Regions from separate parts of the Rhizobium sp. CC1099 genome, predicted to be linked through region 2. Evidence: predicted binding sites of a transcription regulator. Region 2 holds the regulator's gene; the other holds the start of a gene.

Evidence for each region. The regulator HrcA, encoded in region 2, represses chaperone genes, less so after heat shock. The targets are predictions, from matches to a motif close to GTTAGCACTCNCNNNNNGNGAGTGCTAAC.
Region 1: a site for HrcA is predicted at 2,702-2,730, ahead of groES (co-chaperone GroES). Genes of this name have one in related genera too.

The regions. Positions count from the first base shown of each region.
Region 1 covers NZ_CP121641.1:520,177-525,357, forward strand. Annotated here, with positions in the region: gene QA644_RS02560 (hypothetical protein) at 1-15, opposite strand, end outside; gene QA644_RS02565 (hypothetical protein) at 170-526, shown strand; gene groL (chaperonin GroEL) at 654-2,291, opposite strand; gene groES (co-chaperone GroES) at 2,349-2,645, opposite strand; gene QA644_RS02580 (TIGR01459 family HAD-type hydrolase) at 3,007-3,855, shown strand; gene QA644_RS02585 (bifunctional riboflavin kinase/FAD synthetase) at 3,870-4,853, shown strand; gene ileS (isoleucine--tRNA ligase) at 5,098-5,181, shown strand, end outside.
Region 2 covers NZ_CP121641.1:9,509-14,689, forward strand. Annotated here, with positions in the region: gene hemW (radical SAM family heme chaperone HemW) at 1-558, opposite strand, end outside; gene rdgB (RdgB/HAM1 family non-canonical purine NTP pyrophosphatase) at 568-1,212, opposite strand; gene QA644_RS00050 (VOC family protein) at 1,221-1,637, opposite strand; gene rph (ribonuclease PH) at 1,634-2,353, opposite strand; gene hrcA (heat-inducible transcriptional repressor HrcA) at 2,538-3,626, shown strand; gene grpE (nucleotide exchange factor GrpE) at 3,727-4,359, shown strand; gene QA644_RS00070 (nucleoside hydrolase) at 4,397-5,181, opposite strand, start outside.

The sequences.
Region 1 (5,181 bases), 510 kb from region 2:
GGCGATTTTAAACAAGGGGTTCCCCGGTTCGGGCGCAGTCTCCGCTGCGCTGCGGTCAGAGCGAAACAGGGTCATACGGCGCCAGGCATCATGCCTGCGGTCTGGAACCTCGATCGCCGGCGGGGCACTGAGGCTTGCTCTTGCTTGTCGCGCAAACGTTCGTCGCCAAATGTTCGCGCAGGTTGAGACGGCGTTCCGGCCTCGCTGGCGGGTGAAAACGATCCTCGAACACACATCAATTGCAGCGCGGATTTATAGGAGCTTTTCGCCAAACGGCAACGGCTTTTTCGGGGCGGAACCCTCGCCCGGCCAAGACGGTTCAGCCGGCTATTTTGCTGGAAAACGTCGCATGAGAAGTACAAAGAATCAATTTGTGATGGATTGTGCGTGGTTTCGCTTCGCAAAGAAGTGGTTTTGCCCGGCAAATGCCTCTTTAAGCGAAATTCGAATATTTGTTGAAAAATCTGGCGGCGCAAGCCTCGCGAAAGCTCCGGGCTGGTGGCGGCAAGAGAACGGGCCAAGTTAAACGCTTTGGAAAGTCGACGGCTTGCCCTGCGCGTGCGCAGCTGCGAATCGCGCTTCAAAAGAAAAGGGCGGCCCGAAGACCGCCCTTCCTGAACTGAACCGGATGGCTCAGATGCGAGACCTCAGTCTCACATCATGTCCATGCCGCCCATTCCGCCCATGCCGCCCGGCATTGCCGGAGCGTCCTTCTTCGGCAGCTCGGCGATCATCGCTTCCGTGGTGATCAGCAGCGAAGCAACCGAGGCTGCATTCTGCAGAGCCGTACGGACGACCTTGACCGGGTCGACGATACCCATGGCGATCATATCGCCATATTCGCTGGTCTGGGCGTTGTAGCCGTAGTTGTCGTCATTCTTGTCGAGGATCTTGCCGACGACGATCGAAGCTTCGTCACCAGCGTTGTCAGCGATCTGGCGAACCAGCGACTGCAGCGCCTTGCGAACGATGTTGATGCCGGCTTCCTGATCGTCGTTCACGCCCTTGGACGTGATCTTGACGGAGGAACGGAGCAGGGCAACGCCGCCGCCCGGGACGATACCTTCCTGAACAGCAGCGCGCGTCGCATTGAGGGCGTCGTCGATGCGGTCCTTCTTTTCCTTCACTTCGACTTCCGTCGAGCCGCCGACGCGGATGACGGCAACGCCGCCTGCGAGCTTGGCAAGGCGTTCCTGCAGCTTCTCGCGGTCGTAGTCGGAGGTGGTTTCTTCGATCTGCGCCTTGATCTGCGCAACGCGGCCTTCGATGTCGGACTTGGCGCCGGCGCCGTCGACGATCGTGGTGTTTTCCTTGGAGATCGAAACCTTCTTGGTGCGGCCGAGCATGTCGAGGGTAACGGACTCGAGCTTGATGCCGAGATCTTCGGAGATGACCGTACCACCGGTCAGGATCGCGATGTCCTCGAGCATGGCCTTGCGGCGGTCGCCGAAGCCCGGAGCCTTGACGGCAGCAATCTTCAGCCCGCCGCGCAGCTTGTTGACGACGAGCGTTGCAAGTGCTTCGCCTTCGACGTCTTCAGCGATGATCAGCAGCGGCTTGCCGGTCTGAACGACGGCTTCGAGAACCGGAAGCATCGACTGCAGGTTGGAGAGCTTCTTCTCGTGCAGAAGGATATAGGCGTCGTCGAGGTCAGCAACCATCTTTTCCGGGTTGGTCACGAAGTACGGGCTGAGATAGCCGCGGTCGAACTGCATGCCTTCGACGACTTCGAGTTCGGTTTCGGCGGTCTTGGCTTCTTCGACAGTGATGACGCCTTCGTTGCCGACCTTCTGCATGGCTTCAGCAATGTCGCGACCGACCTGGCTGTCGCCGTTTGCGGAGATCGTGCCGACCTGTGCAACTTCTTCCGAAGTGGAGATCTTCTTGGCCTTGGCCTGGAGATCCTTGACGACTTCAGTAACGGCAAGATCGATACCGCGCTTCAGATCCATCGGGTTCATGCCGGCTGCAACGGCCTTGTTGCCTTCGCGAACGATGGCCTGAGCAAGAACGGTTGCGGTCGTGGTGCCGTCACCGGCGATGTCGTTGGTCTTCGAAGCGACTTCGCGGACCATCTGGGCGCCCATGTTTTCGAACTTGTCGTCCAGTTCGATCTCCTTGGCGACCGAAACACCGTCCTTGGTGATGCGCGGCGCGCCGAAGGACTTGTCGATGATGACGTTGCGACCCTTCGGGCCGAGCGTTACCTTGACTGCGTCAGCGAGGATATCGACGCCGCGCAGCATCTTTTCGCGCGCGGTGCGGCCGAACTTAATTTCTTTAGCTGCCATTTTGAAAACTCCTGAGAAGGGTTGTCAGCGATTTCGGGTAAAAAGCGACCGGCTGGATCAGCCGATGATGCCCATGATGTCGGCTTCCTTCATGATCAGAAGGTCTTCGCCGTTGATCTTGACTTCTGTGCCGGACCACTTGCCGAACAGAACGCGGTCGCCAGCCTTGACGTCGAGAGCGACGACCTTGCCGGACTCGTCACGAGCGCCGGAGCCGACGGCGACGATTTCGCCTTCCTGCGGCTTTTCCTTAGCGGTATCGGGAATGATGATGCCGCCTTTGGTCTTTTCTTCGGATTCAACGCGGCGAACGACGACGCGGTCGTGAAGGGGGCGGAAATTGGTGCTTGCCATTGTCTAATCCCTCGATCAAATGACATTCGCAGGCCGGGCGGCCCACATGGATAAGTGTTAGCACTCTCCGTTGAGGAGTGCTAGCGCCGAGCATTTAGGGATGGCTCCAGAAGGAGTCAAGAAGACCCATCACGGAATTTTGCGCCGGAATTGTGAAGAGGGCGGGAATTGTTTGAAGCATCGCCCGATTCGACGCGTGTCGGTTGCTTGAGCTTCGGAGTGCCCGCGCAGGCTGTCAACTGCGTGGCCTTCCTCTCGTGGAAGGTCCGACGGTTTTTCCTAAAGATCGCCCGAAAATCCCTTGCCATCGCGGCATGCCTTTGCAATGTCACGCCTGACTGAAAGCAAATCGGGAAATCGGATGGCCAAGCGGATTAGAAGTTTTGCGGAGATCACCAGCCAGTATGATGCGGTGTTCTGCGATGTCTGGGGCGTGCTGCACAATGGCGTCGATCCCTTCCCGACGGCCGCTGCCGCTCTGGAAGCCGCGCGCGGCGAGGGGCTTGCCGTCATCCTTATCACCAATTCGCCGCGCATCGCGCCTCAGGTGGTCGCCCAGCTTCGCCAGATCGGCATCCAGGACGGCGCCTATGACCGGATCGTCACCTCCGGCGACGTCACCCGCGGCCTGATCGCCGAAGGCCCGAAGAAGGTGTACCTGCTTGGCCCGGATCGCGATCTGGCCATCATCGAAGGTCTCGGCGTCGAGCGCGTCGATGCGAAGGACGCTCAATCCGTGGTCTGCACCGGATTCTTCGACGACGAGACGGAAAAGCCGGAAGACTACACGGATATGCTCAAGGATTTTCAGGCACGCAACGTGCCGATGGTCTGCGCCAATCCGGACCTCGTCGTTGAACGTGGTCACCGCATCATCCCCTGCGCCGGCGCCATGGCTGCCTATTACCACCAGTTGGGCGGCGAGATCCGCATCGCCGGAAAGCCGCACGCGCCGATCTACGACGCCGTGCTGAAAACCGCGCACGAACTCCACGGCGATTTCCCGAAAAGCCGCATTCTTGCCATCGGCGACGGCATGCCGACGGATGTGCACGGCGCTCTCGATTACGGCCTCGATCTCCTCTATATCAGCGGCGGTATCCACGCGAAGGAATACACGCTGAACGGCGAGACCGACGAGGCGATCCTGCATGCCTATCTCGAACGCGAGAAGGCCGCGCCCAAGTGGTGGATGCCGCGCCTCGCATAAGAAGAAGCCCGCCGATGACCGTTTTTCACCGCAATGAAACCCGCGAACCCTTGCCTGCCCACCTGAAGGGCGGGGTGATTGCCATCGGCAATTTCGACGGCGTTCATCGCGGCCATCAATCGGTGCTGAACCGCGCGCTGGAAATCTCGAACGAGCGGGACATCCCGGCGCTGGTGCTGACTTTTGAGCCGCATCCCCGCACGGTCTTCAGGCCGGAAACACCGGTCTTCCGCATCACGCCCGCACCCCTGAAGGCCCGCATCCTGGAAGCGATCGGCTTCAACGCCGTTATCGAATATCCTTTCGACCGCGAATTCTCGCAGCGCTCGCCGGACGACTTCATCCACGGCATCTTGAAGGACTGGCTGGGCGCCTCCGAAGTCGTCACCGGCTTCGACTTCCATTTCGGCAAGAATCGCGAGGGCGGCCCGGCCTTCCTTATGGATGCCGGCCATAAATACGGTTTCGGCGTCACGCTGATCGACGCCTTCCGCGACGAGAATGCCGAGGTCGTCTCATCGAGCCGCATCCGCGAGTTGTTGAAGGAAGGCGATGTCAGCGAGGCCGCCGCGCTGCTCGGCTACCGCTACACAGTCGAGGCTGAGGTGATCGGCGGCGAAAAGCTCGGCCGCGAGCTCGGTTTTCCAACCGCAAACATGCAGCTTCCGCCGGAGGCCGAACTTGCAGCCGGCATCTACGGCGTCCGCTTCCGCCTGGACGACGGCAAGCTCTACGATGCAGTTGCGAGCTACGGCCGCCGCCCGACGGTGATCGAAAACGGTGCGCCGCTGCTGGAGACCTACCTCTTCGATTTCAACGGCGACCTCTACGGCCGGACCTGTTCCGTCTCCTTCTTCGGCCACCTGCGGCCCGAACTGAAGTTCGACGGCCTGGAACCGCTCGTCGAGCAGATCAAGCGTGACGAGCAGGAGGCGAGGGCGCTGCTTGCGGGTGTCCGGCCGCTCGGCGAACTCGACCTTAAGCTTTGTTTCGTCTGACGCCGCGATGCCGGTGGGCACGGCCTCAAATCCCTCTTCCTTTTCCCGGCAAAAACGCCTATGAACCGCCGCTATGAATAAAGTCCGGCTGTCGAGTGCGATGCGAATTATCGGCCCGGCCTTCCGCGCGCGCTGAGCCGCCGGAAGGTCCGGGTTTTTGGCGCTTGGGCAAACGAGCGCTTCCGTCATCAGACATTTTTGAAGCCGTCGCGCCTTGAAGGCGCCCAGAAACGATTGCTGAAACATGACCGACACAGCCGAAAAGATCGACTACTCGAAGACCCTCTACCTGCCCGAAACCGACTTCCCGATGCGCGCCGGCCTGCCG
Region 2 (5,181 bases):
GTCGGGGCGGGCATAGATCAGGTCGAAAGACATGCGCGGGAAGATGTCGCGCGCCAGCTTGATGGCTTTCAGTGCATCGGCGACGTCATGCAGGCGGCCGAGGAATTTCAGATCCCGGTCGTTCAGTGCCTGAACGCCGAGCGACACGCGATTGACGCCTGCGGCGCGATAGCCGCGGAAGCGCTCGGCCTCCACGCTCGAAGGATTGGCCTCCATCGTGATCTCGATGCCGTTCGGCACATGCCAGTGCTTGGAGATACCGTCGAGAATGGCCGAAACCGTTGCTGGATGCATGAGCGACGGCGTGCCGCCGCCAAGGAAGATGCTCGTCACCGTCTTCGGTCCGCTCATCCGGCGAACGGCAGCCATCTCCTTCACGAACGCAGCAGCGAACCGCTCCTGGTCGACCGGCTGATGACGGACATGGCTGTTGAAGTCGCAATAGGGGCACTTCGCCGCGCAGAAGGGCCAATGCACATAGACGCCGAAACCGGGCTCGCCGGTATCGGGCAGAAGCATCGCATCGCGCGTCAAGCTTGGTGTATCGAGAATCTCCACGAACCGACCTTACGCTTCCAGGCAGGTTTCGACAAAGCGTTTGAATGCGCGCGCCCGATGCGACAGGGCCTGCGGCTTGCCAATGTTCCAGCCGTGCTTTTCCTCGGCACTCATCTCGCCGAAGGTGATGTCGTAACCTTCCGGTTGGAAGACCGGATCGTAACCGAAACCCTGGGTGCCGCGCGGCGGCCAGACGACGGTACCTTCCACCTCGCCGCGGAAAAGCTCCGTATGCCCGTCTGGCCAGGCGAGGCAGAGCACGCTGACGAAGCGCGCGCGCCGTTGTTCCGGCTTGGTGGCTCCGGCTTTCTCCAGCGCCTGTTGTACCTTTTCCATCCCCATCGCAAAATCGCGCGTGCCGTCTGCGGTCTCGGCCCAGTTGGCCGTATGGACGCCCGGATCGCCACCAAGCACATCGATCACCAGTCCAGAATCGTCGGAAAGCGCCGGCATCCCTGCTGCTTTGGCAGAGGCGAGAGCCTTGATCGTCGCGTTTTCCTCGAAGGTTGTGCCGGTTTCGTCAGGCTCGATGAAGTTGAGGTCCGCTGCCGATTTGGCGGTAAAGCCGAGCGGTCCGATCAGTTCCTGGATCTCGCGGATCTTGCCGGCGTTGTGGCTGGCGACGACGATCGTCTTCGTTTCAAGCGTGCGCATGGTCGGTCCTATTCAATGCCCCAGATTCTGGCTTCGGCGCATTCGAGGCTGTTTCCCGCGGGATCGCGGAAATAGATCGAGCGGCCGCCGTTCGGCCAGTGGACTTCGGATTCGATTTCGATGCCCGCGGCTTTGAGCTTCACCGCCATGGCATCGATGTTTTTACCAGACACGCGGAAACATGCGTGGCCCTGACCTTTCGTGCCGTGGGGCGGCACCTGCAGGGCATCGGCCGCTGGCGGTTTCACCGTTTCATCGGGGTTGAAGATCAACAGCACGCCTTGCCCGCAGCGGAAGAATACATGCCGGTTTGCGGCGCGCGTGATCTTGGCAAGGCCGAGCACGCCTTCGTAAAAAGCCTCGGCCTTGTCGAGATCCTTGGCATAAAGCGCCGTCTCCAGCATGCCTTCCAGCAGGGCAGTCATCCGGCGATGGCCTGTTTCTGCATGTCGACGAGCTCCACGATGCCGGTTTTCGCCATTGTCATCAGCGCCGCAAATTCCCCGTCCGTGAACGGCGTGCCTTCGGCGGTCCCCTGAATTTCAACGATGCCGCCCGCGCCCGTCATGACGAAATTCGCATCGGTTTCGGCCGAGGAATCTTCGAGATAATCGAGGTCGATCACCGGCTGGCTGGCGAAGATGCCGCAGGAAATCGCCGCGACATGATCCTTGAGCACGCGCTCGACCTTGATCATGTTGCGGGTTTCCATCCACTTCAGGCAGTCGTAGAGCGCAATCCAGGCGCCCGTAATGGAGGCCGTGCGCGTACCGCCGTCAGCCTGAATGACGTCGCAGTCGAGCGTGATCTGGCGCTCGCCGAGTTCCTTGAGATCGACGACGGCACGAAGAGAGCGGCCGATCAGGCGCTGGATTTCCTGTGTGCGCCCGCCCTGCTTGCCCGCCGCGGCCTCGCGTTTCATGCGCTCGCCGGTTGCCCGCGGCAGCATGCCATATTCGGCCGTGACCCAGCCCTTTCCAGTGTTGCGCAGCCACGGTGGCGTCTTGTCTTCCAGGCTTGCGGTACAGAGCACATGCGTATCGCCGAATTTGACGAGGCAGGAACCTTCCGCATGCTTTGAAAAATTGCGCTCGAAAGTGACTTTGCGCATCTGGTCGGTTTTTCTGCCTGAAGGCCGCATTGTGATCTCCTGAAGCACGATGCCGAAAACCGTAAGGCGGTTCTCGCAAAACATCATGCATGCTTGAATGGTGTCGACCGCTTCTACGATTGGCCGCAGCCATTTGCAAATTCCCTTTTGCTACGAGGGCGAGAACGGCTATATTTTAAGGATCGTCATCAGCAGCGCAGGTCTAAGGAAGTTCATGGGGTTCAGGTCGACGTCGGTTTCGGATGCCGTTGCTGCGCTGGATGAACGCTCCAAGGAAATCTTCCGCCGGATCGTTGAAGGCTATCTGGAAAGTGGCGAGCCGCTCGGCTCGCGCAATCTCTCCCGCATTCTGCCCATGTCGCTATCGCCCGCGTCGGTGCGCAACGTGATGAGCGACCTGGAGGAGTTGGGCCTGATCTACTCGCCGCATGTCAGCGCCGGACGCCTGCCGACGCAGGGCGGCCTTCGCTTCTTCGTCGATGCCTTCATGCAGGTCGGCGACCTTTCCGCCGAGGACCGTGCGAATATCGACCGCCAGGTTCGCCCCGAAAGCCGCGACAATCCGGTTGAATCGATGATGAACGAGGCAAGCCGGATGCTGTCCGGCATTTCGCGCGGTGCAGGGCTCGTCATCACCTCAAAGAGCGATCCGGTTCTCAAACACGTCGAATTCATCCGCCTGGAGCCCACCAAGGCGTTGGCAGTGCTCGTCGGCGATCACGATCAGGTCGAAAACCGCATTATCGAATTGCCGGCAGGCGTTACGTCGTCGCAGCTGACGGAGGCCGCGAATTTCCTCAATGCCCATATGTCCGGCCAGACATTGCCGGAATTGCGCAAGCAGCTCAGCCGCTTAAAGGAGAACGTCCGCCACGAGCTCGACGCGTTGTCCCGGGATCTCGTCGAGCGCGGTATCGCGGTGTGGTCTGGCGATGCGGACGAAGGCAAACCGCCGCAACTTATTATTCGAGGCCGATCCAATCTGCTCGAGGGCCTGGCAGGCGCGGAGGACCTCGATCGTCTCCGCATGCTCTTCGACGATCTCGAAAAGAAGGACAGCCTGATCGAGCTGCTGAACCTTGCCGAAACCGGTCCGGGCGTGCGCATCTTCATCGGTTCTGAGAACAAGCTCTTTTCGCTTTCCGGCTCATCGCTGATTGTTGCGCCCTATCGCGACGATGACGACCGCATTGTCGGCGCCGTCGGCGTCATCGGGCCGACACGGCTCAATTATTCACGCATCGTGCCGATGGTGGATTACACCGCCCAGCTGATTTCCCGGCTTGCGCGCGGCACGCTGTAAAAAACCGGAATTTTTTCTTCTTTGTCACGCAGACTTGATTTTTTGCGGTCAAAGCTCGATATCGGGCGCATCCCAAGAGAACCCACGACCGGAGACCGTCATGACTGACGAAACGACGAAAAACGGATCTGACGCTGCCGCGGCTGAAGCCGCAGACGACGTTGCCGCAAACGTCGAGAACGAAACCACGGTGGAAGCGCCGCGCCAGCCGGATCCGCTTGAAGTGCTCAAAGCTGAAAATGCCGAGCTGCGCGACCGCTATCTGCGTCTTGCCGCCGAAATGGACAATCTGCGCCGCCGCACGGAGCGCGACGTGAAGGATGCAAAGTCCTACTCGGTCGCGGGCTTTGCGCGCGATATGCTTGCCGTTTCGGACAATCTGCGCCGCGCGCTCGATGCCATCCCGGCAGAGGCGAAGGAAGCGGGCGAGACAGGCCTCAACACTTTGATCGAAGGTGTCGAGATGACGGAGCGCTCCATGCTCTCAGCGCTGGAGCGCCACGGCGTCCGCAAGTTGGATCCGATCGGCCAGAAGTTCGATCCGAACTTCCACCAGGCGATGTTCGAGGTTCCGAATGCCGAAGTGGCGAATAACACGGTCGTCCAGGTCGTTCAGGCAGGCTTCACGATCGGCGAGCGTGTTCTTCGTCCCGCAATGGTCGGCGTGGCCAAAGGCGGCCCGAAGGCAGCGGATGCAGACCTCAACACGGCCTTCACCGAAAAGGACGCCTGATCTTCTTCTCAGGCGCCTTTCATAATCAGTCCGAAAATCAGATGCGGGCGAAGCGCTCGATCAGCAGATCGAAGAAGCCGTCCGCATCCACATAGCGCATCACCTTGGCATTGCGCTTGCGCTCGGTCACATGCCACCAGTCGACCACCGTCATGCCCACGGTCAGCTCCGACTTCACCTCGATCTCGACATTGCAGTCACGGCCCTTGAAGAGCTCAGGCTTCAGTAGGTAGGCGACGACCGCCGGATCGTGCAGAGGCCCACCGTCAGAACCATACTTCTCGACATCGAAGCGCTCGAAGAATTCCAGCATTTCGACCATTGCTTTGGCCGGTGCCGTGCCGAGATCGGCCATGCGCTTGACGCGATCCTTCCGAGTCAGCAGCTGATGTGTCACGTCGAGCGGCATCATCACGATCGCTATGCCGGAACGAAGGACGATGTCGGCTGCTTCCGGATCGACATAGATGTTGAATTCCGCGGCGGGCGTTATGTTGCCGCCCTCGAAGAAGCCGCCTCCCATCATCACCAGTTCACGGATGCGCGGAATGATGTCCGGCGCCTTTTGCAAGGCCATGCCGATATTGGTGAGCGGTCCCAGCGTGCAGAGCGTCACCGTGCCTTCCGGCTCGCGGCGAAGCGTCTCGATGATGAAGTCGACCGCGTGCTGTGCCTGCAGCGGCATCGTCGGCTCATCGAGCTCCGGTCCATCGAGGCCGGTCTTTCCGTGCACGTGCTCGGCCGTGACCAGCTTGCGCGCGATTGGCGCGTCGGCGCCTGCAAAAACCTTCGTGCCGGTCCGTGCGCAGAGCTCGCAGACGA